3 regions of the Nocardiopsis rhodophaea genome follow, and region 3 is predicted to be linked to each of the others. Evidence: predicted binding sites of a transcription regulator. Region 3 holds the regulator's gene; each other region holds the start of a gene.
What was found. Region 3 encodes LexA, which represses DNA repair genes until DNA is damaged. Its sites were predicted from a motif close to TCGAACANNTGTTCGA; they were not measured.

Region 1 (9,788 bases), 150 kb from region 3:
GTCCCGCGTCTACGCCGAGGACCCCGCCCTCGACTTCCTGCCCACCGGCGGACGGGTCCTGCTCCTCTCCGAGCCCGAAGGCGAGGCCACCCGCGTCGACTCCGGCCTGGACGACCACGCCGAGATCACCTCGGCCTACGACCCCATGCTGGCCAAGGTCATCACCTGGGCCCCGGACCGCCCCTCCGCGCTGGACCGGATGGACGCCGCGCTCGCCCGCTACACCCTCCTCGGCTGCGGCACCAACGTCGCGTTCCTGCGCCGCCTCCTGCGCCACCCCGACGTCGCGGCCGGGAACCTCAGCACCGACCTCACCGAGCGCATCCGGCCCGACCTCATCCCTGAGGCCGACGACGCCGTCCCCATCGAGCTCTACGCGGCCGCCGCCCTGGACCACCAGCTCCGGTTGGAACCGACCGACCCGCGCACCGACCGCTTCGACGTCCCCGACGGCTGGCGCGTCGGCGGCCCCGCCTGGACCACCTGGCGCCTGCGCGCTCCCCGCCACGAAGCGGTCATGGTGCTGGTCCGGCGCACCACCGCCCCCGACGCGCCCCGCTCCCCCGGTGCGCCCATCGGCTACGAGGTCCGCGTGGGCGACACCGAGCCGCTTCCGGCGCGCGCGTCGCGATCTCCGGACGGCAGCTCCCTGACCGTCGACTACGGCGGCCGCACCGTGCGCTACGCCCGCGCCGCCGACGGTGCCGACCTGTGGCTCGGCCGCGAGGGCTCGGCGTGGCAGATCCACGAGGAGCGCGCGTTCGCGACCAAGCGCGAGGCCGATTCCGGCGGCGACGGCGCGCTCCGCAGCCCGATGCCGGGCACGGTGCTGTCCGTCCCGGTCGAGCGGGGAGAGCGGGTCACCGCGGGGACCCCGGTCGTCGTGGTCGAGGCGATGAAGATGGAGCACGCGGTCACCGCCCCCATCGACGGCGTCGTCACGCGGCTGGAGGTCGCGCCCGGGCGCCCCGTGGCCATGGACATGCTTCTGGCCGTCATCTCCGCGGACGACAGCGTGCCGAGCGCCGAGCCACCAGCCGATCCACCGGCGGCACCGCACCCGCCGTCCGCCACCGCACCCACCGAACCGGCGCGACCCGCCGATTCCGTCGCCCCCAAGGAGTGACCGACATGACCCACCGACTCTCCGAAGAGCACGAGGAGCTGCGCCGAACCGTCGAGGCGTTCGCCCGCGACGAGGTCGCGCCGGTCATCGGCGACTTCTACGAGCGCGGTGCCTTCCCCTACGACATCATCGCCAAGATGGGCCGGATGGGCCTGTTCGGTCTCCCGTTCCCCGAGGAGTTCGGCGGCATGGGCGGCGACTACTTCGCGCTCTGCCTGGCCCTGGAGGAACTCGCGCGGGTCGACTCCTCAGTCGCCATCACCCTGGAGGCCGGGGTGTCCCTCGGCGCGATGCCGATCTTCCGCTTCGGCAGCGAGGAGCAGAAGAAGACCTGGCTGCCCCGGCTCTGCTCGGGCGAGGCGCTCGGCGCGTTCGGGCTCACCGAACCCGGCGGCGGCTCCGACGCGGGGGCCACCCGCACCACCGCCCGCCTCGACAACGGGGAGTGGGTGATCAACGGGACGAAGTCGTTCATCACCAACTCCGGCACCGACATCACCGCACTCGTCACCGTCACGGCCATCACCGGCGAGCGTCCGGACGGCCGCCCCGAGATCTCCGCGATCCTCGTGCCCTCCGGCACCCCGGGGTTCTCCGTGGGCCAGCACTACTCCAAGGTGGGGTGGAACGCCTCCGACACCAACGAGCTCGTCTTCGACGACTGCCGGGTGCCCGAGGCTAACCTGGTGGGCGAGCGCGGCCGCGGCTACGCCCAGTTCCTGCGCATCCTGGACGAGGGGCGGATCGCCATCGCCGCTCTGTCGGTGGGCCTGGCCCAGGGCTGCGTGGACGAGAGCCTGCGCTACGCGGCCGAGCGAGAGGCGTTCGGCCAGCACATCGGGCAGTACCAGGCCATCCAGTTCAAGATCGCCGACATGGAGACCCGTGCCCACACCGCCCGCCTGGCCTACTACGATGCGGCGGCGCGCATGCTCGCGGGCGAGCCGTTCAAGAAGGAGGCCGCCATCGCCAAGCTGGTGGCGTCCAACGCCGCCATGGACAACTCGCGTGACGCGACGCAGGTCTTCGGCGGCTACGGCTTCATGAACGAGTACCCGGTGGGCCGGTTCTACCGGGACGCCAAGATCCTGGAGATCGGCGAGGGCACCAGCGAGGTGCAGAAGATGCTCATCGCCCGCGAACTGGGCCTCCCGGCCTGACGCCCCGCCGCCGCGCGTGCCGCGACCGCTTCGGGCGACCGTTCTGCGGTCGCGGCGTTCACCGCCGCACGCCGTCCACTCCGCGCGCCTCCTCGTGGGTGACGCGGATCTTGGACTGGCCGTGCGGCTGCTTCTCCCAATCGTCCATGAACCGCGCTTTGAGCCCGTGCTTCTCCGCTACGGCGATCAGGGTCTCGGTGCGGTAGTAGAAGTCCTCGCGCAGCACGTGGTGTTCCTTCCCCTCCGTCCGGTCGAAGGTGAAGTCGAACCACCCGTCAGCGGTGAGGATCCGCCCCACGTGGGCCAGGCACTCGTCGATCACGTGCAGCGGCGAATGGGAGAACACGCTGTGGGCGTGGACCACTCGGAAATGGGCGTCGGGCAGGAAGGTAAAGGTGAGGTCGCGCACCGGCGTCAGGTGCGGCAGTTTGGCCTGCAGGCGCTGGCGGGCCAGGGTCTCCTGGGCAGCGACGAGAATGTCGGGCGAGATATCGATGCCGTAGTAGTTGCCGGTGTCGAGGTAGTCGATGAACCACCACCCCGCGCGCAGGTTTCCGCACCCGATGTCAAGCATGCGGTCGCCCGGCTGCAACCCGTGGGAGACGAGGTAGTCGAACTGCATCTTCCCAAGAGCCAGCCATCGGTCATGGGTCGCGGAGCCGACGGCGGCCTCGGGGCTGTTGGCGGTGTCATGCTTCATGACGGCGCGGTAGTAGGAGACATGGTCCGGGTAACGCAGCCTCAGCCACCTGTCGCGCCCCGCACGCTTCAGGTACCCCGGTATCTTTCCGGGGTTGCGCAGCGCATAGCCCATCTTGTGACCCAAGGTGGAGCGGTCCGCGATGACATTCTTCCTCGACACGGCGATGGATTCCTCTCAGCCACGACTCCTTGCCTCCGAACCGAAGCCTGCCAGACCGCAGACATCGATGGAGCAAAACGGGGCACTCGCCTTCTATCCTCACATTCACTCGTAAATCCAACACACCACCCTGTCCCTCACCACGTATCGGACACCCCATCCAGGACCGAGGGAAGGACCACTACGCCCGATTTCATCACTTTTTTTGGTAATTTTGCCAACTCCCCGATGGGCGCGATGCCTACCGTGCGGGGACCTTCCACAGCTCCGGGCGCGGGCGCGGCACACCGTCCGCGCTGGCTTCGAGCTCATCTCATCGGGGGTCTGGGGTAGCAGACCAGCGTGCGGCAATGGAGGCAACGCCCAGGATGTGGATCACCTTGCGCTCGCAGCAACGGTGCAGGCGGCAACATCCGCCCAGCGAGCCATCGTGCGTTCGGTACTGACGGCGAGGATGGTCGCGGACGAGCCCTCGCGTTCTCCGCATTCACGCGGGCCCCGATCCCGGAGCACGTGGGCGCCGTGAGCACCATTGCACCGAACAGGTGTCCGCGATCCGTCCGCCACAAGGCGTTCTACTATCGTCGCGCAGCACGGGGACCGAGAAACCACACAAGCTGACGTCGAGGAGCTGCCGAAACGCGATCGCCTGCGATGCTTGGGGCGATACGAATCAAATGATAACCAAAGCCCCCACAACAAAAGGCAGACTCCACAATATCGGATGGTTCCTTTCTGTCACAATGGACAAAAAGCAAAAATAAAGAACAATGGAAACCAGTAGACCAGAGGCTATGGAGAGAAAGACAAACAGGAGGGGCAAAGGAGGCGACAGGCACGCCCATTCGTCACACGAAAAGCTTGAATAAAACATGTAGGCAAGGATGAATCCCGCACAGAATCCGCTACCTGATACAAAAATCCGAGAAGCCCTTCCACCCAGGCGAAGGCCGCGAGCTACGAATACCGCAATAATGCCGGGCGATGCGACACCACCATACCCCAGCAGAACCCCGGAAAGAGCAATGATGGGCTCATTCGCCTCCGATGACGGAACACCGAACAAGAGCTGGAGAGTATAAAATGCCACGGAGGTCAGAGCGCCAGCAGTTATGGGTGCTCGAAGGAAGGACTTCAATCGTCCCGAAGAATCACTTTGGTTCACTGTGCATACCTTGTCGCCCTATCGAAGCAAGAAAGTAGCGGCCGCCCCCAAGCATTTAATCCATAAATAGGCGACCGCGGTAAGACTCTAACACAAAGATTTTAGGGACTCTGCAGACTTCGAATCCGAGCTGGTGCGAACCATGGCGCGCGACCACCATGTCGTTTGGATTGACAGCAGCTATTCTTAGACGCACTGCCTCATCAGGCGCCATGTTCTCCAATTTGACCCTCGACGCGCGCCCTCTATAGATCGGTTGATGCTGAGACCCGCGGTTATCGTCCTTGGTAGTCTCATCGAAAACCACGTATTCAGTTGCTTCAGGAACGCCGACGCCTGCACCGCCGATACGAGCGCAAGTCGGCCCACTTCCTGGGCGTAACCGCCATCAGCACACTCTGATCGGCTACCGCAGACCGCCAATGAGACGAGCTCGAAGCCGACATGACTGCTTAATTGGGCCGAGCGGTGCTGCCGTAAACCGGTTCCGGGGGTGTCGCGTTGGCGAGGAGGGCATGGATCGTGGCACCGATTTCATCGGCGTGCCAGCGAGCGCCCTTGTCTATGGCGGGGCCGTGCCGGTAGCCCTCCATCACGCAGATGCGGCCGCCGTCGACCTCGAAGACGCGGCCCGTGACCTTCGCTGAGCCCGCTGATCCGAGCCAGACCACCAGCGGCGAGACGTTGGCCGGGTCCATCCGGTCGAAGGTCCCGCTCTCTGGCTCGGCCATGGTGGTGGCGAAGAGGTCCTCGGTCATCCGGGTGCGCGCGGCGGGCGCGATGGCGTTGACCCGGACGCCGTAGCGCGCGAGTTCGGCGGCGGCTACCAGGGTCAGGGCAACGATCCCCGCTTTGGCCGCCGCGTAGTTGCCCTGGCCGACGCTGCCCAGGAGCCCGGCGCCCGACGACGTGTTGATCACGCGCGCGTCGACGTCGCGCCCGGCCTTCACCTCGGAGCGCCAGTGGGTCGCGGCGTGCTTGAGCGGCAGAAAGTGCCCGGTCAGGTGGACGCGCACGACGGAGTCCCATTCCTGCTCGGTGAGGTTGACCAGCATCCGGTCACGGAGGAAGCCGGCGTTGTTGACCAGGATGTCGAGTCGGCCAAACGCGTCGATCGCGGTGCGGATAAGGTCGGCGGCGCCGTCGGTCGTGGAGATGTCGCCGGCAGCGGCGACGGCTTGCCCGCCGAGATCGCAAATCTCCGCCGCCACCTGGACGGCCGGTTCCTGGGAGCGGCCCGTGCCGTCACGCTCCACGCCTAGGTCGTTGACCACGACCTTGGCCCCGTGCCGTGCGAACTCCAGGGCGTGGGCGCGGCCGAGCCCACGGCCGGCTCCGGTGACGACGGCGACTCTGTTTTCGCAGATCATGCGTTGTCCTCCCGGTCGGGGGTGTCCGCGTCGGCAGCGGCACCTGTCGATGTCTGCTGGGGGTTGGTGGGTGGTGCGGTCGATGCTTGTGCCGCGGCGTCCAGGAACGCGGGACGTTCGCCTCCTCCGTGCAGCGGCAGGGAGGCGCCGCTGATGTAGGCGGCGGCCGGGGAGGCCAGGAAGACGCACGCGTCGCCGACGTCCGCGGGCTCGGCGAGCCGGCCGAGCGGCACGGTGCGGGCGACAGCCGCAACGCCCGCCGCGTCGCCGTAGTGCAGCGCGGACTTCTCGGTTCGCACCATCCCGACGGTCACCGCGTTCACCCGCACCCTGGGCGCCCACTCGATGGCGAGGGAGGCCGTGAGGTTGTCCAGTCCCGCCTTGGCCGCACCGTAGGCGGCGGTGCCGGGCGAGGGACGGTGCCCGCTCACACTGCCGATCATGATGATCGAGCCGCCCTCGGGCCGACGCTGCAACACGCGGTTGGCGGCGCGCGAGATGATGAGCGGGGCGATGAGGTTAAGTTCGATCACCTTGGCGTGTCGGCGCGCGTCTCCCTCGCTCATAGGCAGGTACGGGGTACCGCCCGCGTTGTTGACGAGCACGTCGAGGTCGGTGATCCCGCCGATGAAGGCCTCCACGGCGTCGGCGTCGCGGACATCGACCCGCGTGAAACCGACCCCGTCGGGCAGGTCCTCGGGTTCGCGCCGGGCGCAGGCGATGACACGGGCGCCAGCGGCGCGAAACGCGGCGGTGATACCGAGACCGACGCCCCGCACGCCCCCGGTGACCACGACCGTCATCCCGCTGAGGTCTGCTGTGCGCACCCCGGCCCACTTCCTCTCCCACTGACGTTTCACCACCGCAGTCACGATCCCTCCGTTGATCTCGGCGATATCGACCTAATCTCCGCCAAAATTCGGTCGATTTCGCCGAGATCAACGGAAGGGCGAGGCGGGAACCGACACCGCCCGCGAAAAGCTCGGTGGCTGCTCTCGCTCACGGCGCTCCCGCGTTCGTCGGTCGTCGTCGTTTCCGCCCTCGCTGCCCTCTGGAGGGATTCGCGGGCGACTGCTACGGTCATAGTTCTAACAAACGTTTGGTGGAAAGGTAAGCCATGGCGGTCTCCACCACCATCCACTCCTCGGACATCGCCGAGATCGTGGTCCACACTCCCCCGGTCAACGCGCTCGCCGTGCGCGACTGGTACGACCTGGCCGACGCCGTGCGCCACTCCGGACACGACCCCGCCGTGCGTGCCGCCCTCGTTCGCGCGAAGGGGCGCGGCTTCAACGCCGGTGTCAACATCAAGGAGATGCAGCGCACGAACGACTTCGACGCGCTCCTCGGCGCCAACCGCGCCTGCTACGCGGCCTTCGCCGCGATCTACGACTGCGAGGTCCCGGTCATTGCTGCCGTGCACGGCTTCTGCCTCGGCGGCGGCGTCGGCTTGGCCGGAAACGCCGACATCGTCGTCGCCTCCGAGGACGCCTACTTCGGCCTTCCGGAAGTCGACCGGGGCGCGCTGGGCGCCGCCACCCACCTCGGGCGGCTCGTGCCCCAGCACCTGATGCGCGCCATGGTGTACACGTGCCGGAACGTGCGCGCCACGGAGCTGCACGCGTACGGCTCGGTGCTGTCGGTGGTGCCGCCCGCCGAGCTGCGTGCGGAGGCCCTGGCCGTGGCGGGCGAGATCGCGCAGAAGGACCCGCAGGTCATCCGGCGCGCCAAAGAGGTGCTGAACGGCATCGACCCGGTGGACGTCAAGCGCAGCTACCGCTTCGAGCAGGGATTCACCTACGAACTCACCCTCACCGGGGCAGGCGGTGCCCACCGCGACGGCTTCGTCGCCGAGAGGGAGACGAGAGAGACGAGGGAGACGAGGGAGTCAGCGGACTGCGAGGAGGCGGCGGATAAGGGCCCGCCCCTGTCCCCACTTCCGTACCTCGCCCACACGACCACCGACACGGACGGAACGCGGTGAGCGGCAAGGTCACCTCCCCCGAGCACATCGCCGCCTCGCTGTCCGACGGGATGACGATCGGTATCGGCGGCTGGGGATCGCGCCGCAAGCCGATGGCTCTGGTCCGGGCGATCTGCCGTACCCCGCTGCGCGACCTCACCATCGTCTCCTGCGGCGGTCCGGACGTCGGCCTGCTGTGCGCCTACGGCAAGGTGCGACGCGTGATCGCCCCCTTCGTCACGCTCGACTCGCTGCCGCTCGATCCCTGGTTCCGCACGGCACGGCAGCGCGGCGACATCGACTTCACCGAGTACGACGAGGGCATGTTCATGTTCGGGCTGCTCGCGGCGGCCCACCGGCTCCCGTTCCTCCCGACACCCGCCGGGATGGCCTCGGATCTCCCGCGGGTCAATCCCCACCTTCGGACCGTCCGCTCTCCCTACCCCACCCGCCCAGGCCCAGAGTCGAACAGCGACGAGAGAGCCGAGGAACGGGCAGGGCCAGGGGAGGCAGCAGGTGAGGAACTGATCGCCATGCCCCCGCTGCACCTGGACGTCGCGCTGGTGCACATGAACCGCGCCGACGCGCGCGGCAACGGGCAGTACCTCGGCCCGGACCCCTTCCTCGACGACCTCTTCGCCAAGGCCGCCCGCCGGTGCTACCTGTCCTGCGAACGCATCGTCGAGACGTTCGACGGGCCGGTGCAGTCGCTGCTGATCAGCCGAATGCTGGTGGCGGGCGTCGCGGAGACCCCGAACGGAGCACACTTCACCTCCTGCGAACCCGATTACGGCCGCGACGAGGCCTTCCAGCGGCGCTACGCGGCTGCCGCCCCTGCCCCCGACGACTGGCGGCGCTTCCGAATCCGCTACCTGGACGTGGACGAGGGCACCTACCAGCAGGAGGTCGCCCGCCCATGAGCCCGATGAACCCCACGAGCCCGACCGTGGCCGCGCCGACGCGCGCCGAGACGTGCGTGATCGCCTGCGCCGAGGCCTGGCGCGGCGACGGTGAGGTACTCGCCGCCGCCATGGGGACCTGCGCGATCCTCGGCGCGCGCCTGGCCCGCCTCACCTTCGAGCCGGGCCTCCTCACCACCGACGGCGGCGCGCTCCTCACCCGCGAACCGCTGCCGCTGGGCCGCCCCAGAACCCGCGCCGCCCCTTCCACCGACTCAGCCGACGCCTCCGCCGAGGGATGGCTCCCCTTCCGCGACCACCTGTGGTTGGTCCTGCATGGGCGCCGACACGTGATGATGGGCGCCGCGCAGCTCGACCGGCACGGCCGCAGCAACATCTCCTGCATCGGTGACTGGTCGAAGCCGACCGCCCAGCTCCTCGGCGCCCGCGGGGCACCGGGCAACACGATGTGCAGCACCACCAGCTACTGGATCCCGCGCCACACCCGACGCGTCTTCGTGGACAAGGTCGACATGGTGAGCGGTGTCGCCGCGACCGACGCCCATGACCTGCGCCGCGTCGTCACCGATCTGGGGGTGCTGGACGTCAACGGCCCGGGACGCACGCTCCAGCTGGTGTCACTGCACCCGGGCGTCACGGTCGAGGAGGTGTGTGACAACACCGGGTTCGACCTGCATATCCCAGGCAACGGTGTACGGACCACCCGCCGCCCGACCGCGCACGAACTCCACCTGCTACGGGACGTGCTCGACCCCGAAGGCCTGCGCGCCCGCGAGGTTCCCTCATGAGCCCCGAACCCGAACACACCGGCCCCCGAAAGGGCTCCCCGTTGCCAGCGAGCAGCCCCGCACCGCTGCCGACACCGCTGACCGCACTGGTCGGCTGCCGCTACCCGATCGTGCAGACGGGTATGGGCTGGGTCTCCGGGCCGCACCTGGTCGCCGCCACCGCGAACGCCGGTGGGCTGGGCATTCTGGCGTCGGCGACGATGCCCCTGGAGCGGCTCGCCGAGGCCATCGGCGAAGTGCGCGAGCGGACGGACGCCCCCTTCGGTGTCAACCTTCGGGCCGATGCCGCGGACGCGAGCGACCGCGTCGGCCTGCTGGTCCAGGAGGGCGTGAAGGTCGCCTCCTTCGCGCTCGCTCCCGACCCGAAGCTGATCCGCCGCTTGAAGGACGCCGGTGTCGTGGTCATGCCGTCGGTCGGCGCCCGGCGCCACGCC
Region 2 (9,788 bases), on a different contig from region 3:
ACGACTACTGCGCCGACAGCGGGTGCCACGACATCGTCCCGCCCGGCCAGAACGGCAACGCCACCCTCGTCGAGATCATCGGCCACCAGCTGTTCGGAACCCGCCCCAAGTACGCGTCCTCACAGCTGGACATGTACGACAACCTGGTGCACGACTACGACGGCCTCACCGACGCCACGCTGGACGACTACTTCGCCGACGCCTCCTTCGGCGTCGGCGACGCCGGCGTCGACCGCCAGTACCAGCCGCGCGCGGACGTCACGATCACCCGCGACGCCGCCCACGGCATCCCCCGCATCCACGGGACCACCCGCGAGGGCACCATGTACGGTGCCGGATACGCCGCCGCCGAAGACCGGCTCTTCCTGATGGACGTGCTGCGCAACCTCGGTCGCGGCCAGCTCACCCCCTTCGCCGGAGGCGCGCCGAGCAACCGCGGGCTGGAGCAGAGCCTGTGGCGCGGCGCCCCCTACACCGAGGCCGACAAGCAGGCCCAGATCGACCGGCTGGCCGCCAGCGGCGAGCGCGGCCGCCAGGGCCTGAGGGACGTCCAGGCCTACATCCAGGGCATCAACGCCTACATCGACCGCTCCCAGCGGCGGAACGACTACCCCGGCGAGTACGTGCTCACCGGGCACAAGAACGCCATCACCCAGGAAGGCGGGATCGAGCACTTCACCACGACCGACATCGTCGGCATCGCCGCCATGGTCGGCCTCCTCTTCGGCGGCGGAGGCGGCGGCGAAGTCCACTCCGCCCTGCTCAAGGCGGCCTTCGAGCGGGAGTACGGTGCCCGGAAGGGCGCGGAGCTGTGGCGCACCTGGCGCATGGAGAACGACCCGGAGGCCGTGACCACGGTCGATGGGGACTTCCCCTATACGCGGACCCCCGATGACCCCGTCGGTGTCGCGGCGCCCGACCCGGGATCGGTGGTCCCCTACGACATCGTGCGCGACGCCGACGTGAGCGCGGCCGAGGCGCCGCCACCGCCACCGCCGCCACCGCCGTCCCCGGCGGCCGACGCACCGGCCGACGCCGACGCCGCCACCCCCACCGTCGACACCCTGTCCGCGAGCGACCGGGCGCGGATCCAGCTGCTGATCCGGCGGGGTGACCTCAGCGCCGCCGAGGGCGTCCTCAACGAGGGCGTCTTGCCCGAGGACTTCCTCCAGGGCGAGCCCGGCATGTCCAACGCCCTGCTCGTCGCCGGTGAGCACACCGAGAACGGCCACCCCGTCGCCGTCATGGGGCCGCAGACCGGGTACTTCTCCCCGCAGCTGCTGATGGTGCAGGAACTGCAGGGCCCGGGCATCAGCGCTCGCGGCGCGTCCTTCCCCGGCGTGAGCTTCTACGTGCAGATGGGCCGCGGCACCGACTACGCGTGGAGCGCCACCTCCGCCGGGCAGGACATCACCGACACCTTCGCCCTCGAACTGTGCGAACCCGACGGCTCTGCGCCGAGCGTCGACTCCCGCGCCTACGTCGGCGGCGACGGCGCCTGCGTGGAGTTCGAGAGGCTGAGCGTGCGCAACGAGTGGTCGCCGACCGTGGCCGATCAGACGCCCGCGGGCTCCTACACCCTCACCGCGCTGCGCTCGCCCCACGGCCTGGTCGACAGCTTCGGCACGGTCGACGGCACCCCCGTGGCGTTCGCGACCCGCCGCTCCACCTACATGCGCGAGGTCGACTCCCTCATCGGCTTCCAGAAATTCAACGAGCCCGACACCATCACCTCGGCGGCGGCGTTCCAGAAGGCCGCCATGGACATCGGCTACGCCTTCAACTGGCACTACGCCGACGCCGACGACATCGCCTTCGTCAACTCCGGCGCCAACCCGGTGCGCACGCCGGGCACCGACCCCAACATGCCCATCGCGGCCGACTCCGCCGCCGGATGGTCGGGGTGGGACCCGACGGACAACAGCGCCGACTACACCCCCCTCGAAGAGCACCCCACCTCCGTCAACGCCGACTACTACGTCAACTGGAACAACAAGGTGGCCGCCGGATACACCTCCGGCTACGGCACCGGGTCGGTCCACCGGGGCGACCTGCTCGACGCCCGCGTCGCCGGACTGATCGACGACGGGCACAAGTTCACCGTCGCCTCGCTCACCCGGGTGATGGCCGAGGCGGGCAGCGCCGACCTGCGCGGCGAGCAGGTGCTGCCCGAGCTGCTCCGGGTCGTGGAGAGCGCGCCGGTCGAGGACCCGGAGCTCGCCGCGACGGTCGACCGCCTACGGGCCTGGACGGAGGACGGCGCGCCGCGCCGCGAACCCGAGCGGGACGCCGGGCACTACGCGCACGCTGACGCCATCCGGGTTATGGACGCCTGGTGGCCGCTGCTCGTCAAGGAGCAGTTCGAACCCGGGCTCGGCGCGGGCCTCTACGGCGACCTCACCGGGGTCCTGCAGGTCGACGAGTCGCCCTCGGGCAACCTCGGCGGCCCTCCCGGCAACGTGAAGCAGGGCCAGACCCACAGGGGCTCCAGCTTCCAGTTCGGCTGGTGGTCGTATGTGGACAAGGACCTGCGGGCCGTGCTCGGCGATGACGTCCGGGCGCCCCTCGGCCAGGCCTACTGCGGCGGCGGCGACCTCGACGCCTGCCGCACCGTGCTGCTGGACTCCCTGGCCACGGCCGCCGCGGCGCCCGCCGCGGACGTCTACCCCGGAGACGCGTACTGCTCGGCCGGGGACCAGGTGTGCGCCGACACCAACATCCACGCGCCGCTGGGAGGCATCGGCATGTGGCCGATCGCCTGGCAGAACCGCCCCACCTACCAGATGGCCCTGCAATTCACCGAGGGCAGGTCCTGACCCGCCCTAGAACACGCCGGGGACCGGTCGGTACGGCCGGTCCCCGCGTCCGCGCGGTGCTCCCGCCATCCGCGGCGTCCGGCGCCCAATACCCCTCCCGGGGGCAACCTGTGGGGGGATCTGGTGCTTGATTGCGGTCGGAGGGGTATTTTCGAAGTGATACCCGCCACTGTGGACGGGAGGCAGGAAGATATGCCGCTGTGGATCCTGTGGTTGATCGCCGCCGTCGCTCTGGGCGTCGCGGAGGTCTTCACGCTGACCCTGTCCCTGGGACTGCTCGCCATCGCCGCCCTCGTCGCCGGGATCGCCGGTGCGCTGGGGATGGGTGTCGTGGTGCAGGTGGTGGCGTTCGTGGTCACCTCCGCCGCCGGACTCATCGTCGTGCGCCCGATCGCGCAGCGCCACCTCCAACAGCCACCCGTGCTCCGCTCCGGAACGGACGCCCTCGTCGGACGGTCCGCGGTGGTCGTCGAAGAGGTCACCGGGGAGAGCGGCCGCATCAAGCTCGTCGGTGAGGAGTGGTCGGCCCGCGCCCTCGACGAGGACCAGATCATCCCCCCGGGGATCCACGTCGACGTCATGGAGATCGAGGGCGCGACGGCCGTCGTCTATCCGCGCGAAGCACTGCCCTGACACCCGCCGACGCGGGCGTCACCACCGCCTCGTCCTCCGACATCCGAATCATTCGGCAGGCAGGAGATCACAAATGGGGCTCGACATTCTGTTCATCGTTCTCGCGGTCATCGCCGTCCTCCTGGTCGTCTCCACGGTGCGGATCGTGCCGCAGGCACGCGCCTACAACATCGAGAGATTCGGCCGCTACCTGCGGACGCTCCAACCCGGCCTGAACTTCATCATCCCGGGCGTCGACCGCGTCAACACCAAGTACGACCTGCGCGAGCAGGTGTTCTCGTCGCGGCCGCAGCCCGTGATCACCGAGGACAACCTGGTCGTCAACATCGACACCGTGCTCTACTACCAGATCACCGACCCCCGCGCCGCCGCCTATGAGGTGGCGAACTACCTCCAGGCCATCGACCAGCTCACGGTCACCACGCTGCGCAACGTGATCGGCGGCATGGACCTGGAACAGACCCTGACCTCCCGCGAGACCATCAACTCGCGGCTGCGCGGTGTGCTTGACGACGCCACCGGGAAGTGGGGGATCCGCGCCAACCGCGTCGAGATCAAGGCCATCGACCCGCCGCCGACGATCAAGGAGGCGATGGAGAAGCAGATGCGGGCCGAGCGCGACAAGCGCGCCGTGATCCTGCACGCCGAGGGCGAGCGGCAGTCCCGCATCCTGACCGCGGAGGGCGCCCGCCAGCAGGCCATTCTGGAGGCCCAGGGCGACCAGCAGGCCCGGATCCTGCGCGCCGACGGCGAGGCCCAGGCGGTGGAGCGCGTCTTCCAGGCCGTGCACGCCAACGACGCCGACTCCAAGCTGCTCGCCTACAAGTACCTGGAGACGCTGCCGCACCTGGCCCAGGGCGAGGGCAACACCTTCTGGGTCATCCCCGGCGAGCTGACGCAGGCGGTGCAGAACGTCACCAAGGCCTTCGCCGGAGACACCGCAGAGGGTGCGCGTCCCGCCGGTGAACATGAGGCCCCGTCCGAAACCGCCGGGGTGGAGGAAGGCGAGGCCCGGCGGATCACCGAGGGCGAGCCGCGCCCCCGCCCGGCGGCGGCCCAGGCCGCGGTCGAGGCGGCGGAGAGCGCCGCCCAGGCGGTCGCCAACGCGCGCAAGGAGGCGGCGGCCGCCGCCGGCACGCCGGGACAGAAACTGCCCGGGCAGCGCTCCGAAGAAGGAGAGTGAGCCCTCAGACCAGCAGCAGCTTGCCGGTGGTGCGGCGGGCTGCCAGGTCGTCGTGGGCCCGTGCGGCATCGGGCAGCGGGTAGCGGCCGCTGATCTCCACCCGCAGCTTCCCGGCCGCCACAAGCCCGAGGATGTCGTCGGCCCGCTCCAGCAGTTCGGCGCGGTCCACGATGTGGTCGGCGAGGTTCGGCCGGGCCAGGAAGACCGACCCGGCGCTGTTCAGGCGCTGCGGGTCGACCGGCGGCACCACCCCGCTGGACTGCCCGAACAGCGCCAGCACACCGCGGCGCCGCAGGGAGGCGAGGCTGGCGTCGAAGGTGTCGGCGCCCACGCCGTCGAAGACGGCCGCCACGCCCGCTCCGGCGGTCAGCTCGCGCACGGCGGCGGCCACGTCGTCGACCTCGGTGTAGCGGATGATCTCGTCGGCCCCGGCCGCGCGGGCCTGTCGCTCCTTGGCCTCGGTGGACACCGTTCCGATGACGCGGGCGCCGCGCGCCTTGGCCAGCTGCACCAGCAGCAGCCCGGTGCCCCCGGCCGCGGCGTGCACCAGCACGGTGTCGCCCGAACGCACGGGGTAGGTCGCGTGGGTCAGATAGTGCGCGGTCAGGCCCTGGAGCATCACCGCGGCGGCCTGCTCGGTGGCGACGCCGTCCGGGACCGGCACGACCCGCTCCACGGGGACGGCCGCGCGCTCGGCATAGCCGCCGGGCGCCGACACCCACGCGACACGCTGCCCCTCGGCCAAGTCGGTCACGCCCGCCCCGACCGCGGACACCGTTCCGGCCCCCTCCAGGCCCGGGGTGTAGGGCGTGGGCACCGGGTAGACGCCGGTGCGCTGGTAGATGTCGATGAAGTTGACCCCGGCGGCCTCGACGTCGACCACCACCTGGCCGGGACCGGGGCGGGGGTCCGCGACCTCACGCGGCTGCAGGACCTCGGGCCCACCCGGCTGCTCGATGACGATGGCACGCATACTCAACACGCTCCTCAGTGGTGTTCGGGCCTCGGCCGCGGGTGCCGTCGAAGCGGACGGGTAACCCCGGGCGCGCGACCGCGCCCGGCTCCGCCTACTCCGTGGCCTCCGCCTCCGGCTCCAGTTTGTTCATGCGGAAGTTGTCGAAGTACACGATGGCGTCGCCGCCGCTGCCCCCGCCCTCGCGGGCCACGCCCAGGCCGGTGACGCCGTTCTGGATCGGCTGTGTGTCGACGGCGTCCATCACGTGCGAGCCGTTGACCCACAGGCGGACGGCGATACTCTTCTCGGTCGTGCCGCCGGTCTCCTCCTCCTGCCGCTCGCAGGTCACCTGCAGGGTGTTGACCGGCTTCTCGGCGTCGTCCTGACCGTCCTCAGCCACCTCATACCCGGGGACGCCTTCGGTGACCTGTTCGAGGGTGGAGATGCCCGCCTCGCCGCCGATGCGCCGGATCCGCGCCTCGCTGCCGTCGAAGCGGACGGTGACCGAGTACCGGGTGTCATCGTCGTTGTTGTAGAAGCAGTACACCTCGGTCTCGCCGTAGGCGGGGCCGTTCTGCACGCTGGTGTCGACGCTGATAGCGAGCTGCTCGGGGTAGTCCCCGGGAAAACCCGAGATCGCCCGGGTGAGCGTGTCGTCCGTGGTGGCGCGCAGCGCGTACTGGCCGTCGTCGGTGTAGCCGCGGCGGTGCTCGCCCGCGTCGAAGGGGACGTCGCTGTCGTCGGTCTTCCAGCCGGAGTCGCTGCTGCCGAACTCGTCGGTGTAGATGTTCGTCCCGGTCGGGAACTCCGGGCCGCTGAGCAGGTAGGAGCCGACGATGCCGCTGGTCATTAGCAGGACCGCGGCGCCGACGCCCCCGCCGATCGTCATCATTTTCTTCTTCCGGCTCCCGCCGGGCGCGGGAGCGGGCGAGGCCGAGGGGTTCGCGCCGGTCGGCGGCTGCCCCGGCCCGCTCGGGCCGCCGGGACCGCCCGGCCCCATCGGGGCGTACGACTGCTGCCCGTAGGGCGGCGACTGCATGCCGGGGGAGGGGTACCCGGGAGGTTGGGCGCCCACCGGCTGAGCGCCCGGCTGCGGCGGCGTGCCGTAGGACGGCGCCTGCGGACCCGACGGCGGACCATAGGGCTGCTGTGCGCCGAATCCCGGTCCGGGCGGCGGGCCGGGGACGGGCGCCTCGGAGGGTGGCGGGCCGTAGGGCGGCTGCTGCGGACCGGACGCGACCTGTCCGTGGGCCGAGGCGTAGGGCCCGGAGGGATGGGCCGGGGGCTGCTGCCCGGCCTCGGTCGGCATGGCGCGGACGGCTTGGTCGTTGGTCGGGTGCATCGCCGCTGTCGGGCCCGACGCCCCCTCGGGCGGCGCCTCGGCCGGGGCGGGCGCGTGGGCGGTGGTTTCGGCGTCGAGTTGGCCGTTGGCGGCGGCCGCACCAGCGGTGGCTCCGGCGATCCCCGCGGCACCCGCCGCCGCGCCGTCCGGGCGCGGGGTGGACGGCGGCGTCCACGAGCGCACCACGGTCCGGTCGACAACGGACTCGGTGGGGTTCTCCTGCCCGACCAGGTGGTTGAGCAGCTGCTGGGCGGTGGGCCGGTGCGCCGGATCCTTCTCCAGCGCCTGGCGGACCACCTCCTCCAGGCTCGGGTCCAGCCCCTCCAGGTTCGGGGGTGCCGAGCTGATGAGGTGGAGCACCGCCGGGACGCTCTGCGCGTCGAAGGGGGCTCTGCCGGTTCCGGCGAAGGCGATCAGGCAGCCCCAGGAGAAGATGTCGGAGGCCGCGGTGATCTCCCCGCCCGTGACGAGTTCGGGAGCGAGGTAGGCGGGGGTCCCCATGAGCTGGCTGGACCGGGTCACCGAGCCGTCGTCGTCCATGGCGCGGGCGATGCCGAAGTCGATCACCTTCGGCCCCACCGTCGACAGCAGGACGTTGGCGGGTTTGAGGTCGCGGTGGATCACCCCGGCGCCGTGGATCGCGGTCAGCGCGGCCGCCACCCCCATGGCCAGGCTCTCCAGGGTCCCGCCATGCATGGGGCCCTCGGTGGTGACCGCCTCGGAGAGGTTAGGTCCGGGAACGTACTCCGAGACGATGTAGAGCGGGTCGCTCTCCAGCTCCGCGTCGATGACGCCGGCGGTCGAGAAGCGCGCGACCCGGCGTGCCGACTGCACCTCGCGGGCGAAGCGGCGGCGGAAGTCCTCGTCGTCGGTGAGGTCGGGGTGGATGAGCTTGACCGCGACGAGTCGCTCAGAGGCGTCTTTGGCGAGGTAGACGGTGCCCATGCCGCCGCGGCCGAGTCGTCCCACGATGCGGTAGTCCCCGAGCTCGTGGGGGTCGCCGGTGCGGAGGGGTTTGGCGCGCTCGTGCTCGTTCGACGTCACAGTTGTGGTTTTCCTTTATGGCTCACGGGGGTTCGCGACTCATAGCGTACCGACGCGATGCGGGCGTCGCGCGAGTGCGGTCGCCGGGGCGACCTCCGCTGTGACGGGGGTGTCGCAGATTTTAGACACGCATCGCGCCCTCCGCGGTTCCGGTCAGTAGCCGACCTCGATAGGATTAGAACACCAGTTCGAATGAGTGCCTGCTCTTCCCCGCGGGCCGACGGCATTCGCGCGCCGCCGGTGCGGGCGCGCACGCGATGAGGGGAGTGGCCCGGTGGCACGTGTCTACGGTGTGCCCATCACGGTGGTCGAGCGGGAGGGGCGGCCGCAGCGCTTCACCTGGGAACGGCGGATCTACACGGTGCGGCGGATCATCGACCACTGGGTCACCCTGCGTACCGACTGGGCGGCCGGGGCGCGCGATCGGCTGCCCCGGCGCACGTTCTGGCGCGTGGAGGCGGGATCCGGTCGCGGTCCGGGCGTCTATGAGCTCCGGCACGACTCCGACAGCGGCCAGTGGCTGCTGGCGCGGGTCTGGGATTGACCCGCGCCGACGCCAAGAGCCCGCTCAGCCGCCGGTGTCCGAACCCGCGGAACCCTGGTGGCGCCGGTCGCGCGCCACAGCGGCGATGAGCCGCTCCTCGGCATCGGCGCCGGGACTGACGCGGGGGAGCCGCCACAGGAAGACCGCGCCCGCCAGCCACCACGCCCCGACGATCGCCCACTCGTACGGCCAGACCAGCGCCGCCGGCATACCGGGCAGGTAGAGCACGGCCAGCCCGGCGCTGAGGACGAGCGCCGCCGCCCCGATGGCGCGACCGGCTGGGGCGCGGCGGCGAAGCTTGCCCGGTATCAGCGGATGATGGCGCGGCGCCGCCAACCCCGGGGGAAATCCCAGACCAGGGGATACCGAAAAGCCCAACGGCAATCGGCCAGACTGCAAAAGAAGGTCGCGCGGCAGCGCACCGACACCGGCCGCACGTGGGCCAAGGCCGTAGTGCGCGACCACGACCGGGTGGCGGTAGAGGATTTCCGGCCCAGGTTCCTGGCCACGTCGACCATGGCGCGCAAAGCGGCGGACGCCGCGATCAGCGCGACCAAGAAGGCCCTGGTGGAGATGGGCCGCAAGCACGGGCGCGATGTGCGCCTGGTGCATCCCGCGCACACCACTTCATCCCGCGCACACCACGATGGATTGCGCATGGTGCGGAGCGAGAGCCAAGCACGCACTTCTGCTTTCCGAGCGAACCTACGCGTGTAGCGCGTGCGGTGTGGTGTCCCCGAGGGACAAGAACTCCGCGCGGGTCATGCTGATCCGGGCAGGTTGGAACCCGGATGGTGTTGAGGGTGTGAGACCAGGTCAGGCGCTGCCTGACCTGGCTGCCTGAGCCATGGATCCCCACCTAGGCTATGAAGGCGGGAATCCCCCGCCTTCAGGCGGGGGAGCAGTCAACCGAGCACCATGTCGCGCAGGGCACGCAGGCCGGGTTCGTCGCGCACCCCGGCGACGAGGAGGGTGGTGACGGGGCTGTCGCGCCACGCCTGGAGGCGCTCGGCGATGCGCGGCAGCGGGCCGACCAGGGAGAGGCCGTCGGCCAGCTCGTCGGGGACGGCGTCGATGGCCTCCTCGCGGCGCCCGGCCAAGAACAGCTCCTGCACCTTGTACGCGGCTTCGGCGAACCCCATCCGCACGAACACGTTGAGATGGAAGTTCTCCTCCTGGGCGCCCATGCCGCCGATGTAGAAGGCGAGGGGCATCTTGGCGGTGCGCAGCGCTTCGGCGGTGTCCTCATGCGGGAGCACGGTGACCGTGCA
Region 3 (9,788 bases):
GGACAACTACATCGGCGGCAAGGAGCACGCCACGCTCCACCTGCTCTACGCGCGCTTCTTCACCAAGGCGCTGTACGACATGGGGCTGGTCGGCTTCACCGAGCCGTTCAAGCGGCTGCTCAACCAGGGCCAGGTCATCAACCAGGGCAAGGCGATGTCCAAGTCTCTGGGCAACGGCGTCGACCTGGGTGCCGAGATCGACGCCTACGGTGTCGACGCCGTCCGGCTGACCATGCTGTTCGCCGGACCGCCCGAGGACGACGTCGACTGGGCCGACGTGTCCCCGGCCGCGTCCCTGAAGTTCCTCAACCGCGCGTTCCGCGTGATGGTGCAGGCCGGTGCCGCATCCGCGCCGGGCACCGACCCGTCCACCGGCGACCGAGAGCTGCGCAAGGCCACCCACCAGTCCATCGACAAGGTCACGGCGGCGATCGAGGCCCAGCGCTTCAACGTCGCCATTGCCCGGGTCATGGAACTGGTGACGGCGGCCCGCAAGGCCATCGACTCCGGCCCCGGCGCCGCCAACCCCGCGGTCCGCGAGGCCGCCGAGGTCATCGCGGCCACCCTGTCACTGTTCGCCCCCTACGTCGCGGAGGAGGGCTGGGAACGACTGGGACACAGCGGCTCGGTCGCCATCGGCAACTGGCGCCCGGCCGACCCCGACCTGCTGGTGCAGGAGGCGGTGACCTGCGTCGTGCAGGTGGCCAGCAAGGTCCGCGACAAGCTGCAGGTGCCCCCGGACATCTCCGAGGAGGAGCTGGAGCGCCGGGCGCTGGCCTCGGAGAAGGCCCAGGCGTTCATCGAGGGCAAGCAGATCCGCAAGGTCGTGGTGCGGGCGCCCAAGCTCGTCAACATTGTGGTGGGTTGACGCCCGGTGGAGCCGCAGGCCGATCAGGCGCAGCCGCGGAGCGGCGGTGCGTGGCTCGCCGCGGGCCGCGCCGGGCCGCCGCCCGGGACGCGGTTGAAGCAGGCGCTTCTCGTGGCCGCCGCCGTGGTCGTGGTCTCCGCGACCGCGGTCACCGTGGGGCTGTGGTGGGGCGAGGACGGTCCGGCGCTCGGTGCCGGACCCGATGACGCCTTCTCCACCGCGCCCGAGTGCGCGGTGGTCGCCGCCGAGACCGTGGAGCGTGTGCTGCCCTCGGGGCGGTTGGAGACCAACGAACACGGGCCGCTGAGCGACGCTGACGGAGCCTGGTGCGCGTGGACATCGGTGGGCGCGGACGGTGCCGCGCCGCGCGTCCTCCAGGTCGACTTCGAGGCGCGCTTCACCGACAAGGCCGGGGAGGTCACGGGCGCATCCGCCGCCGCGCGGGAGCTGGACCGGTCCACGCCCATCACCGACCTGGAGGGTGCTGCCCCGCTGCCCTCGCTCGGTGAGGACGCGCTGGTGTGGCCGGGCGAGGACGAGGGAACGGCCGAGCTGGTCTACCGCAGCGGCAACCTGGTGGTCCGGGTCTTTTACGGGGGCGCGGCGGACTCCGGTGGAAAACCGCTGTCCTTCGGGGCGGCGCGGGACGGCGCGGTCGCCGTCGCCGAGCAGGTCGCCGATTCCCTCTAGTTCATTCCGCCTGGCGCGTTGCGCCGGTCGGTGGTCCAGGCCATGCACCCCCCGGCCCAGTGCCGGTCGCGTCCGCCTCGGCGACCGAACCGGGCATGTCCGAGGTGTCGGACTCGATCCGGTGGTGGACGGAATGCCTAGTACCGTAGGCCCCTGGAAATCGACGAGGCGCGTCGGCGCGATGACACGGAGGCGTCCATGACCCAGCCACCTTCCGGTGGCCCCGACAGAGGACCGACCGGACCGAATGGCGGGTCACCGTCGCATGACCCGGAGGCGCGGCCCGATCCCGGGGAGGGACAGCCGCCGCTGCCGCCCGCACCCCCCGAAGGGGCGGGGAGCGCGCCCCCTCCGTCGGTCCCGCGGCACCCCTTCGGCTCCTCGGCACCGCCAGGAGCGGCCGGGCCGGGCCATCATCCTGGGCCCCCTCCCTCGGGACCGCAGAGGCAGTCGGCCCCGCCCGGGGGGATGCCACCGGCGTCCCCGCAGCAGTTCGGAGCACCGGGGCCGCAGGCCGCGGGGCAGCCCGGCGCCCCGGAGGCGGGATACCCGGGCCACCCCGGTCACTCGAGCAACCCGGGCCAACAGGGCGACCCCGCTCAGGGCGGCCCTGGGGGACAGCCCGGTGACCCCATGTCGGGGGATGCCGACGTTCCTCCGGTGGAGTCGGCCCCGAAGCAGAATCGGGGCTGTGCCGTCACCATGATCGCGGGGCTGGCCGTCGTGGTCCTCGCCCTGCTCGCCGGCGGGGTGTGGACGGTGGTCGTCCTCAGCGGTGCCGGGGGCGACTACGAGCACGCGCCGACGTGCGCGGTCGCCCGGGGAGAGGCGCTCAACAGGCTCGTGCCCGACCGGACGACCGAGGTCGACCAGGAGATCAAGAACCTGGAGGGCACCGGCCGCGAGGGCAACGAATGCCGGTGGGCGACCGCTGAGGACGGCGGCCATGTCCCCGCGGCGGCGCGTCTGGTCCTCGTCAGCAACGCGGGCGACGTCGAACTCGACGCGGAGGAGCAGGCCACCGCGGCCCTCAAGGAGGCGGCCGCGGAATACGGCGCGAGCAAGCTCGCGGACCTCGGCGACGGGGCCTACTCCTGGAGCGACCGCGCGGGCGGCTACGAATGGGGCTGCGTGGGCGTGCGGGTCTCCAACGTGTACGCGGAGACCTGCTACACGGCCGCGACGGACTTCAACGTCGGGGAGTCGATCGACGAGGCCGAGGCCGTGGCCGGAGCCGAGGAGCTCGCTCGCGACGTCGTCCAGGGGATCAAGGACAGCAAGGACGAGGAGTAGGCGGACGGGCCCGGGGGTGTACCCCCGGGCCGTTCACAGCAGGTCGTCGAGGAACCCATGTACGGCCGGGGCGACGTCGGGCGAGAACTCGCGGTCGGCGTCGAGGACCGAGACGCCGGGGGAGTCGTCGTAGAGGCGGAGGACGTGGTCGGCGTCGGGGAGGTCCACCCGGCGTGCGTTGTCCAGGCCGCCCATGAGGCGGTCCACGTCGTCCTCGGCGATCTGGGCGTCGGCCGTTCCCCACAGCACCAGCGTGCGGGTCTCCGGCGGCAGGTCGCGGGCCAGCTCCGCGGGGTCAATGGAGTCGATGGTCCGCAGGAACGGGGCGTTGGCGGGGGTGAGAACGGGGGACAGCGGCGCCGCGACCTCATCGGGGAGGGGCCTGCCCGCGCGGATGCGGGCGATTCCCGTGCGGAGCTCGGAGAGCAGGTCAGTGGCACCTGCGGCGCTGATCTGCCGGGAGGTCTCCGCCGCGCGTACCTGCTCGGTGAACTGGCGGTCGAGCGTGTCGAGGTACCGGTCGCCGATCGGGGCGGCGAGGATGAGGCCCACCGGCGGGTGCTCATCGACCACATCGGGGGAGCGCAGGGCGAACAGCGCGCCCTCGCTGTGCCCGACGACGACCACCCGGTCGGGGTCGACCTCGGGCTGTGCGATGAGCTCGGCGTAGGCGTCGGCCATTTCCTCTTCGAAGACCTCGTAGGAGACGGGGTCCGCCGCGTCGCGGGAGGCCATCCCCGTCTCGCCGCTGCCGAGTTTGTCATAGCGCAGTGAGGCCACGCCGGCCTCCGCCAGGACGCGGGCGAGGTTCAGGTTGGTATCGGCGCCCGGTCGCAGCTCGCTGTTGCCGTCGCGGTCGGTGGGCCCGCTCCCGGAGATGATGAGCGCGGCGGGGACCGGCTCGTCGTCGGTCACCGGGGGAAGGGCGAACGTGCCGTGCAGCGTGTCGGGCCCGCTGTCGAAGCGCACGTCGCGTTCCGCGGGCTCGGCTCCGGGCGGGTCGGGTGCGCCCGGGCGGTCGGGCGAGACGCCGCAGCCGGTGGCGAGCAGGAGAGCCGCCAGCCCCCCGGCAGCGGCCCGGTGGAGGGCGGAGAGATACGGAGAAGGCATGGTCCTCACCTTGGCATCCTCTCCCGCCGAGAAGGGCGGGGGAGTCCGGCGTACGGGGCGCGTCCGCCGCCGGTGGTTGACGCTTCATCGTCGGCCTGGCCGCGAGAGCATCCGCGCCGTGACCGGGCGTGCACCGGCCACGTGGCCCGTGGCTATCGGGCCGGTGCGGAATATAGCGCACCGCGTGGCGCCGGGTGGACAATCCACCCAACGGCCGTCGTCGGCAGCACTCCCGCGAAGGATGGAGGGAGGGGCGCGGCGGAGGGTGTGCGGGGGCGAACCGAGCGGGATCGGTGTTTCGTTCCGTGTCCCTATCGATAGCGATTCTGTCGCCGACGGCCCCGTTATGCGGAATCAGATTCGGTTTGCGCGGCCGTCGAACCCCGTGGCCGAATTGCCGCCGAAAAACCCCGGGCCCGCGGTCTCGGGACGAGATCACGGGCCCGTTGGCCAAGCGAGGCGACATCGTTATCCGGGGGATCACACCCGCCGCATAACGGCGACCACCTTCCCGAGAATGGTGGCATTGTCGCCGTCGATGGGCGCGTAGGCGTCGTTGCGCGGAAGCAGCCGCACATGGTCGCCCTCGCGTTTGAAGACCTTCACCGTGGCCTCGTCGTCGAGTAGCGCGGCGACGATGTCGCCATTGTTGGCGTCGGGCTGCTGGCGGACGACGACCAGGTCGCCGTCGGTGATGGCGGCGTCGACCATGGAGTCGCCGACGACGTTGAGCATGAACAGGCGGCCTTCGCCGACGAGCTGCTTGGGCAGGGTGAGGACGTCCTCGATGGACTCTTCGGCCAGGATCGGCCCACCCGCGGCGATGCGCCCGACGACCGGGACATCGGTCGCGCGGGAGTAGTCGGCGCGGGGGTCATTCTCCAGCTCGTCCCAGGAACGAATCGGGGGTTGTCCTGGAATGCGAATTTCGACGGCCCTTGGGCGATTTTGGTCCCGATAAAGATAGCCTTTGCGTTGCAACACCTTCAGTTGGTGCGCGACACTGGACGGGCTCGACAGGCCCACCGCATCACCGATTTCCCGGATGGACGGCGGGTACCCCCGCTGCCGTACATAGCGGTGGATGCAGTTCAGAACACTCTGCTGGCGGGCCGTGAGCTTCGGCGCGGCATCCGTTTGGCCCATGGAGTCGTCGGCCTCCGCGAGTGCCGCGGGGGAACCGGTGGACCGGAGTGCGGTGACGCTTCTCCCGTCCGCCTGAGGTTCGTGCGTTCCGTGGTTTTCCTCCGGCACGGCCGGCCTCCTCGGCGGTCGGTGTTCTGCGTGGGCTGTCGGTGACGGTGTGGATCGACCGGCCGCGTCACCAGCGGTGTCCGACCACGCGCCGATTGATGGGCGCGGAGGCGCGGATACCTCGGCGGACGCGTCGATCGAGCACGTCTAACGTTACTGCCTGTGTAGTGCCATATCAAACAAACGTTCGAGATGGTGATGAAAAAATCGCCCGGATGCGGTATTAGTCGAACGGCTGTTCTAGCGAACTGGCGTTCGAAGGGGATGATCGTGTTCCCGCCCCACCCACCCCCAGCACCCCCGACCCGCCCCCCTGAACCCGCCCTTTTCGATTGGGCGGTGGAGATCCCCGAGTGGTCCCCGGCTCCTACTTGCCGCCCGGCGGGCTCTCCCGCTTCCACCGCCCCCGCCTCCGATGTGTCCCCGGCCGCCCCCGCTCGGCGGCCCGGCGCGTCGGCCCCCGCGGCCCCTGTGCTCCACCCGGCGCCCACCCCCGCGCCCGGGATGCGACTCACGCGGCGCGGCCGTGTGGTGCTCGTCTCCGCCGTGTCCGCGGCAGCGGTCGCCGGCCTGTCGATGCTCTTCGTGACGTCCGCCGCTGTCGGGGCTTCCGCCTCCGGGGCCTCCTCTGAGGCGTCCGTCTCCGGCGGTGCGCCCCCGACGGTGGTCGTGCGCGATGGCGATACGCTGTGGGGGATCGCCCAGCGGGTTCGGCCCGGCGACGATCCCCGCCCAGCGGTGCACGACATCGCCAAGCTGAACGACCTGCCCAACCCCGACCTCACCCCCGGGCAGGAGCTCGTGCTGCCTGATTACTGACACTCCCGTGTCCGTGGCGTGCCCGCGTTCGCCTTCGCGGCGGGCGGGTGCGCCCTTTCGGCATGCCCGCACCCCGCCGTTGCGGCCCCGGTCGGAGGGCGCGGCGCACCGTTCGGGGACTTGCGTGCGACGGGGGACCGCCGTAGGTTGACCACAACATCTAGTGCTCATCGGGAACAAGCAGCCCAGAACTTGTGCTTTAGTAGGTATCCGGTCTTTCTGGATCATCCGGTTCGGAGAGGTTTGGAGACGAGCACGCGCGCAGGGCTGCTCGGCACGCGTGCGAGCACGTCCGCGACACCTGTACGCGGGGCTTTCGACCGATGCGGATTCTGGGGGGAGGCACACCGGCATGCACTGTCCGTTCTGCCGCCACCCTGACAGCAGGGTCATCGACAGCCGGTCGACCGACGACGGCGCGGCCATACGCCGCAGACGCGCGTGCCCCGAGTGTGAACGGCGTTTCACCACGCAGGAGACGGTGCTGCTGATGGTGGCCAAGCGCTCCGGCGTGACCGAGCCGTTCTCCCGGACCAAGATTATCGCGGGCGTGCGCCGCGCCTGCCAGGGTCGGCCCGTCACCGAGGACGCGCTCGCGAAGCTCGGCCAACAGGTCGAAGAGGAGATCAGGTGCCGTGGCGTCGCGGAGGTGCCTTCGCACGAGATCGGGCTGGCCATTCTCGGGCCGCTGCGCGAACTCGACGAAGTGGCCTACCTGCACTTCGCGTCGGTCTACCGGGGCTTCGAGTCACTGATGGACTTCGAGAACGAGATCGCGATGCTGCGGGCGGACCGGGCTAGGGCGAGCGAGATGAGCGGGCAGAGCGAATCGTGAGTAGCCGGACAACGGCGAACTGATCCGCGGGGTCCGACCGCGCGTGGGTGACGCGCACGGGCAGGGCCGTGACGACGTGATGAAAACCGTCAGCCCCGCGTCACGCCAACGGATGTGACCTGGGAGCACTGGCGGGGGATCGGAACGGATATGTGGCGAGAACTGGGGGAGCTGACATGACGGAGACCACCGGCGCGACGGGGCGCAAGGGGAAGGGGAAGCGCAGCGGTCTGAAGATCGAGCGCATCTTCACCACGCCCGGCGTGCACCCCTACGACGAGGTCGAGTGGGAGCGTCGCGATGTGGTCATGACGAACTGGCGGGACGGTTCGGTCAACTTCGAGCAGCGGGGCGTGGAGTTCCCCGCGTCGTGGTCGATCAACGCCACCCAGATCGTCGCCAGCAAGTACTTCCGCGGGGCCGTGGGCACGCCGGAGCGCGAGTGGAGCCTCAAGCAGCTCGTCGACCGCGTCGCCGGGATGTACACCGCCACCGGTCAGGCGAACGGCTACTTCGCCTCCGACGCCGACGCCGAAATCTTCGACCACGAGCTGAAGTACGCCCTGGTGCACCAGCTCTTCAGCTTCAACTCCCCGGTCTGGTTCAACGTCGGCACCACCTCCAAGCAGCAGGTCTCGGCCTGCTTCATCCTCTCCGTGGACGACACCATGGAGTCGATCCTCGACTGGTACAAGGAAGAGGGGATCATCTTCAAGGGCGGCTCCGGCGCGGGCGTGAACCTCTCGCGCATCCGCTCCAGCCAGGAGCTGCTGTCCTCCGGCGGCACCGCCTCCGGCCCGGTGTCGTTCATGCGCGGTGCCGACGCCTCCGCGGGGACCATCAAGTCCGGCGGCGCGACGCGACGCGCGGCCAAGATGGTCGTCCTCGACGTCGACCACCCCGACATCGAGGAGTTCGTGGCCACCAAGGCCCGCGAGGAGCACAAGATCCGCGCGCTGCGCGACGCCGGGTTCGATGTCGACCTGGGCGGCAGCGACATCGTCAGCGTGCAGTACCAGAACGCCAACAACTCGGTGCGCGTCTCCGACGCGTTCATGCGCGCCGTCGAGTCCGGCGCGGAGTTCGGCCTGACCTCGCGGACGTCGGGCGAGGTGATCGCCACGGTCGACGCCAAGGAGCTCTTCCACAAGATGGCGAAGGCCGCTTGGGAGTGCGCCGACCCGGGACTGCAGTACGACGACACGATCAACGACTGGCACACCACGCCCGAGAGCGGGCGGATCTCCGCCAGCAACCCGTGCTCGGAGTACGTCCACCTGGACAACTCCTCGTGCAACCTGGCCTCGATCAACCTGCTGAAGTTCCTCACCCCCGAAGACACCTTCGACGTCGAGAGGTTCGTCAAGCTCACCGAGCTGGTCATCACGGCGATGGACATCTCCATCACCTTCGCCGACTTCCCGACCGAGAAGATCGGCGAGACCACGCGGGCGTTCCGCCAGCTCGGCATCGGCTACGCCAACCTCGGCGCGCTGCTCATGGCCACCGGCCACGCCTATGACTCCGACGGCGGCCGCGCCGTCGCCGCTGCCATCACCTCGCTGATGACCGGGACCGCCTACCGGCGCAGCGCCGAGGTCGCCGGCGTGGTCGGCCCCTACGACGGCTACGCCAAGAACATCGACGCCCACAAGCGCGTCATGCGCAAGCACGCCGCCGCCAACGACGACCTGCGCACCATCGGCGCGATGGACGCCGACATCCACGCGGCCGCCACCAAGGAGTGGCAGAACTGCCTGCGGATCGGCGAGAAGAACGGCTGGCGCAACGCTCAGGCCAGCCTGCTCGCGCCCACCGGCACCATCGGTTTCATGATGGACTGCGACACCACCGGCATCGAGCCGGACTTCTCGCTGGTCAAGTTCAAGAAGCTGGTCGGCGGCGGGTCCATGCAGATCGTCAACCAGGCGATCCCGCGGGCGCTGAAGAACCTCGGCTACCAGCAGGAGCAGATCGAGGCCATCGTCGAGTTCATCTCGGAGAACGGCCACGTGGTCGACGCCCCGGGGCTGCGCCCCGAGCACTACGAGGTCTTCGACTGCGCGATGGGCAAGCGCTACATCAAGCCCATGGGCCACGTGGAGATGATGGCGGCGGTGCAGCCGTTCCTCTCCGGTGCGATCTCCAAGACGGTCAACGTGCCCGAGGAGGCCACCGTCGAGGACTTCGAGCACATCTACTACGAGGGGTGGCGGCTCGGCCTCAAGGCGCTCGCCGTCTACCGCGACAACTGCAAGGTCGGCCAGCCGCTGTCCACATCCAAGACCGAGGGAAGTGAGAAGACGGCGGACGCGGACACAGCCGCGAAGCGCCCGGAGCCCGAGGTCATCGAGGTCAACCGGCCGGTCCGCCGCCGACTCCCGAAGAAGCGGCCGAGCCAGACCGTCTCCTTCACCGTCGGCGGCGCCGAGGGCTACATCACCGCCGGGTCCTACCCCGACGACGGCCTCGGCGAGGTCTTCATGAAGCTCGGCAAGCAGGGCTCGACCCTGGCCGGTGTCATGGACGCCTTCTCCATCGCGATCTCCATCGCGCTGCAGTACGGGGTCCCGCTGGAGACCTACGTCGAGAAGTTCACCAACATGCGCTTCGAGCCGGCGGGCATGACCGACGACCCGGACATCCGCATGGCCCAGTCGGTGGTCGACTACATCTTCCGCCGCCTGGCCCTGGACTACCTCTCCTACGAGGAGCGCTCCGCCCTCGGCGTCCTCTCCGCGGAGGAGCGCCGCGCCCAGGCCGCGGGCGAGGACCCGTCCCAGGTCGCCGCCCAGGTCGAGTCCTACGCCCAGTCGGCGGCCCCGGCGAAGGCGGAGGCCGAACAGGTCGCCGAGCGCCCCGAGAACTCCGCGGAGCGCCCGTCGTCGGCCACCACCCGCTCCGTCGAGGAGGCCCACA

Region 1: the regulator LexA is predicted to act here: its motif matches at 6,771-6,786, upstream of ABD259_RS17610 (enoyl-CoA hydratase family protein).
Region 2: the regulator LexA is predicted to act here: its motif matches at 8,150-8,165, upstream of ABD259_RS19450 (DUF6504 family protein).

Annotation. Positions count from the first base shown of each region.
Region 1 covers NZ_BAAAPC010000015.1:154,692-164,479, reverse strand. Annotated here, with positions in the region: gene ABD259_RS17640 (acetyl/propionyl/methylcrotonyl-CoA carboxylase subunit alpha) at 1-1,126, shown strand, start outside; gene ABD259_RS17635 (acyl-CoA dehydrogenase family protein) at 1,132-2,286, shown strand; gene ABD259_RS17630 (class I SAM-dependent methyltransferase) at 2,345-3,100, opposite strand; gene ABD259_RS17625 (hypothetical protein) at 3,822-4,313, opposite strand; gene ABD259_RS17620 (SDR family oxidoreductase) at 4,766-5,683, opposite strand; gene ABD259_RS17615 (SDR family oxidoreductase) at 5,680-6,510, opposite strand; gene ABD259_RS17610 (enoyl-CoA hydratase family protein) at 6,801-7,667, shown strand; gene ABD259_RS17605 (CoA transferase subunit A) at 7,718-8,566, shown strand; gene ABD259_RS17600 (CoA-transferase subunit beta) at 8,563-9,354, shown strand; gene ABD259_RS17595 (NAD(P)H-dependent flavin oxidoreductase) at 9,351-9,788, shown strand, end outside.
Region 2 covers NZ_BAAAPC010000018.1:80,814-90,601, reverse strand. Annotated here, with positions in the region: gene ABD259_RS19475 (penicillin acylase family protein) at 1-2,816, shown strand, start outside; gene ABD259_RS19470 (NfeD family protein) at 3,009-3,449, shown strand; gene ABD259_RS19465 (SPFH domain-containing protein) at 3,523-4,632, shown strand; gene ABD259_RS19460 (quinone oxidoreductase family protein) at 4,637-5,605, opposite strand; gene ABD259_RS19455 (serine/threonine-protein kinase) at 5,700-7,973, opposite strand; gene ABD259_RS19450 (DUF6504 family protein) at 8,248-8,517, shown strand; partial or broken gene ABD259_RS19445 (amino acid permease) at 8,542-8,805, opposite strand; gene ABD259_RS19440 (hypothetical protein) at 8,971-9,234, shown strand; gene ABD259_RS19435 (zinc ribbon domain-containing protein) at 9,164-9,361, shown strand; gene ABD259_RS19430 (LLM class F420-dependent oxidoreductase) at 9,423-9,788, opposite strand, start outside.
Region 3 covers NZ_BAAAPC010000015.1:4,744-14,531, forward strand. Annotated here, with positions in the region: gene leuS (leucine--tRNA ligase) at 1-868, shown strand, start outside; gene ABD259_RS16985 (hypothetical protein) at 875-1,558, shown strand; gene ABD259_RS16990 (hypothetical protein) at 2,219-2,851, shown strand; gene ABD259_RS16995 (alpha/beta hydrolase family protein) at 2,885-3,961, opposite strand; gene lexA (transcriptional repressor LexA) at 4,442-5,215, opposite strand; gene ABD259_RS17005 (LysM peptidoglycan-binding domain-containing protein) at 5,720-6,034, shown strand; gene nrdR (transcriptional regulator NrdR) at 6,387-6,869, shown strand; gene ABD259_RS17015 (vitamin B12-dependent ribonucleotide reductase) at 7,046-9,788, shown strand, end outside.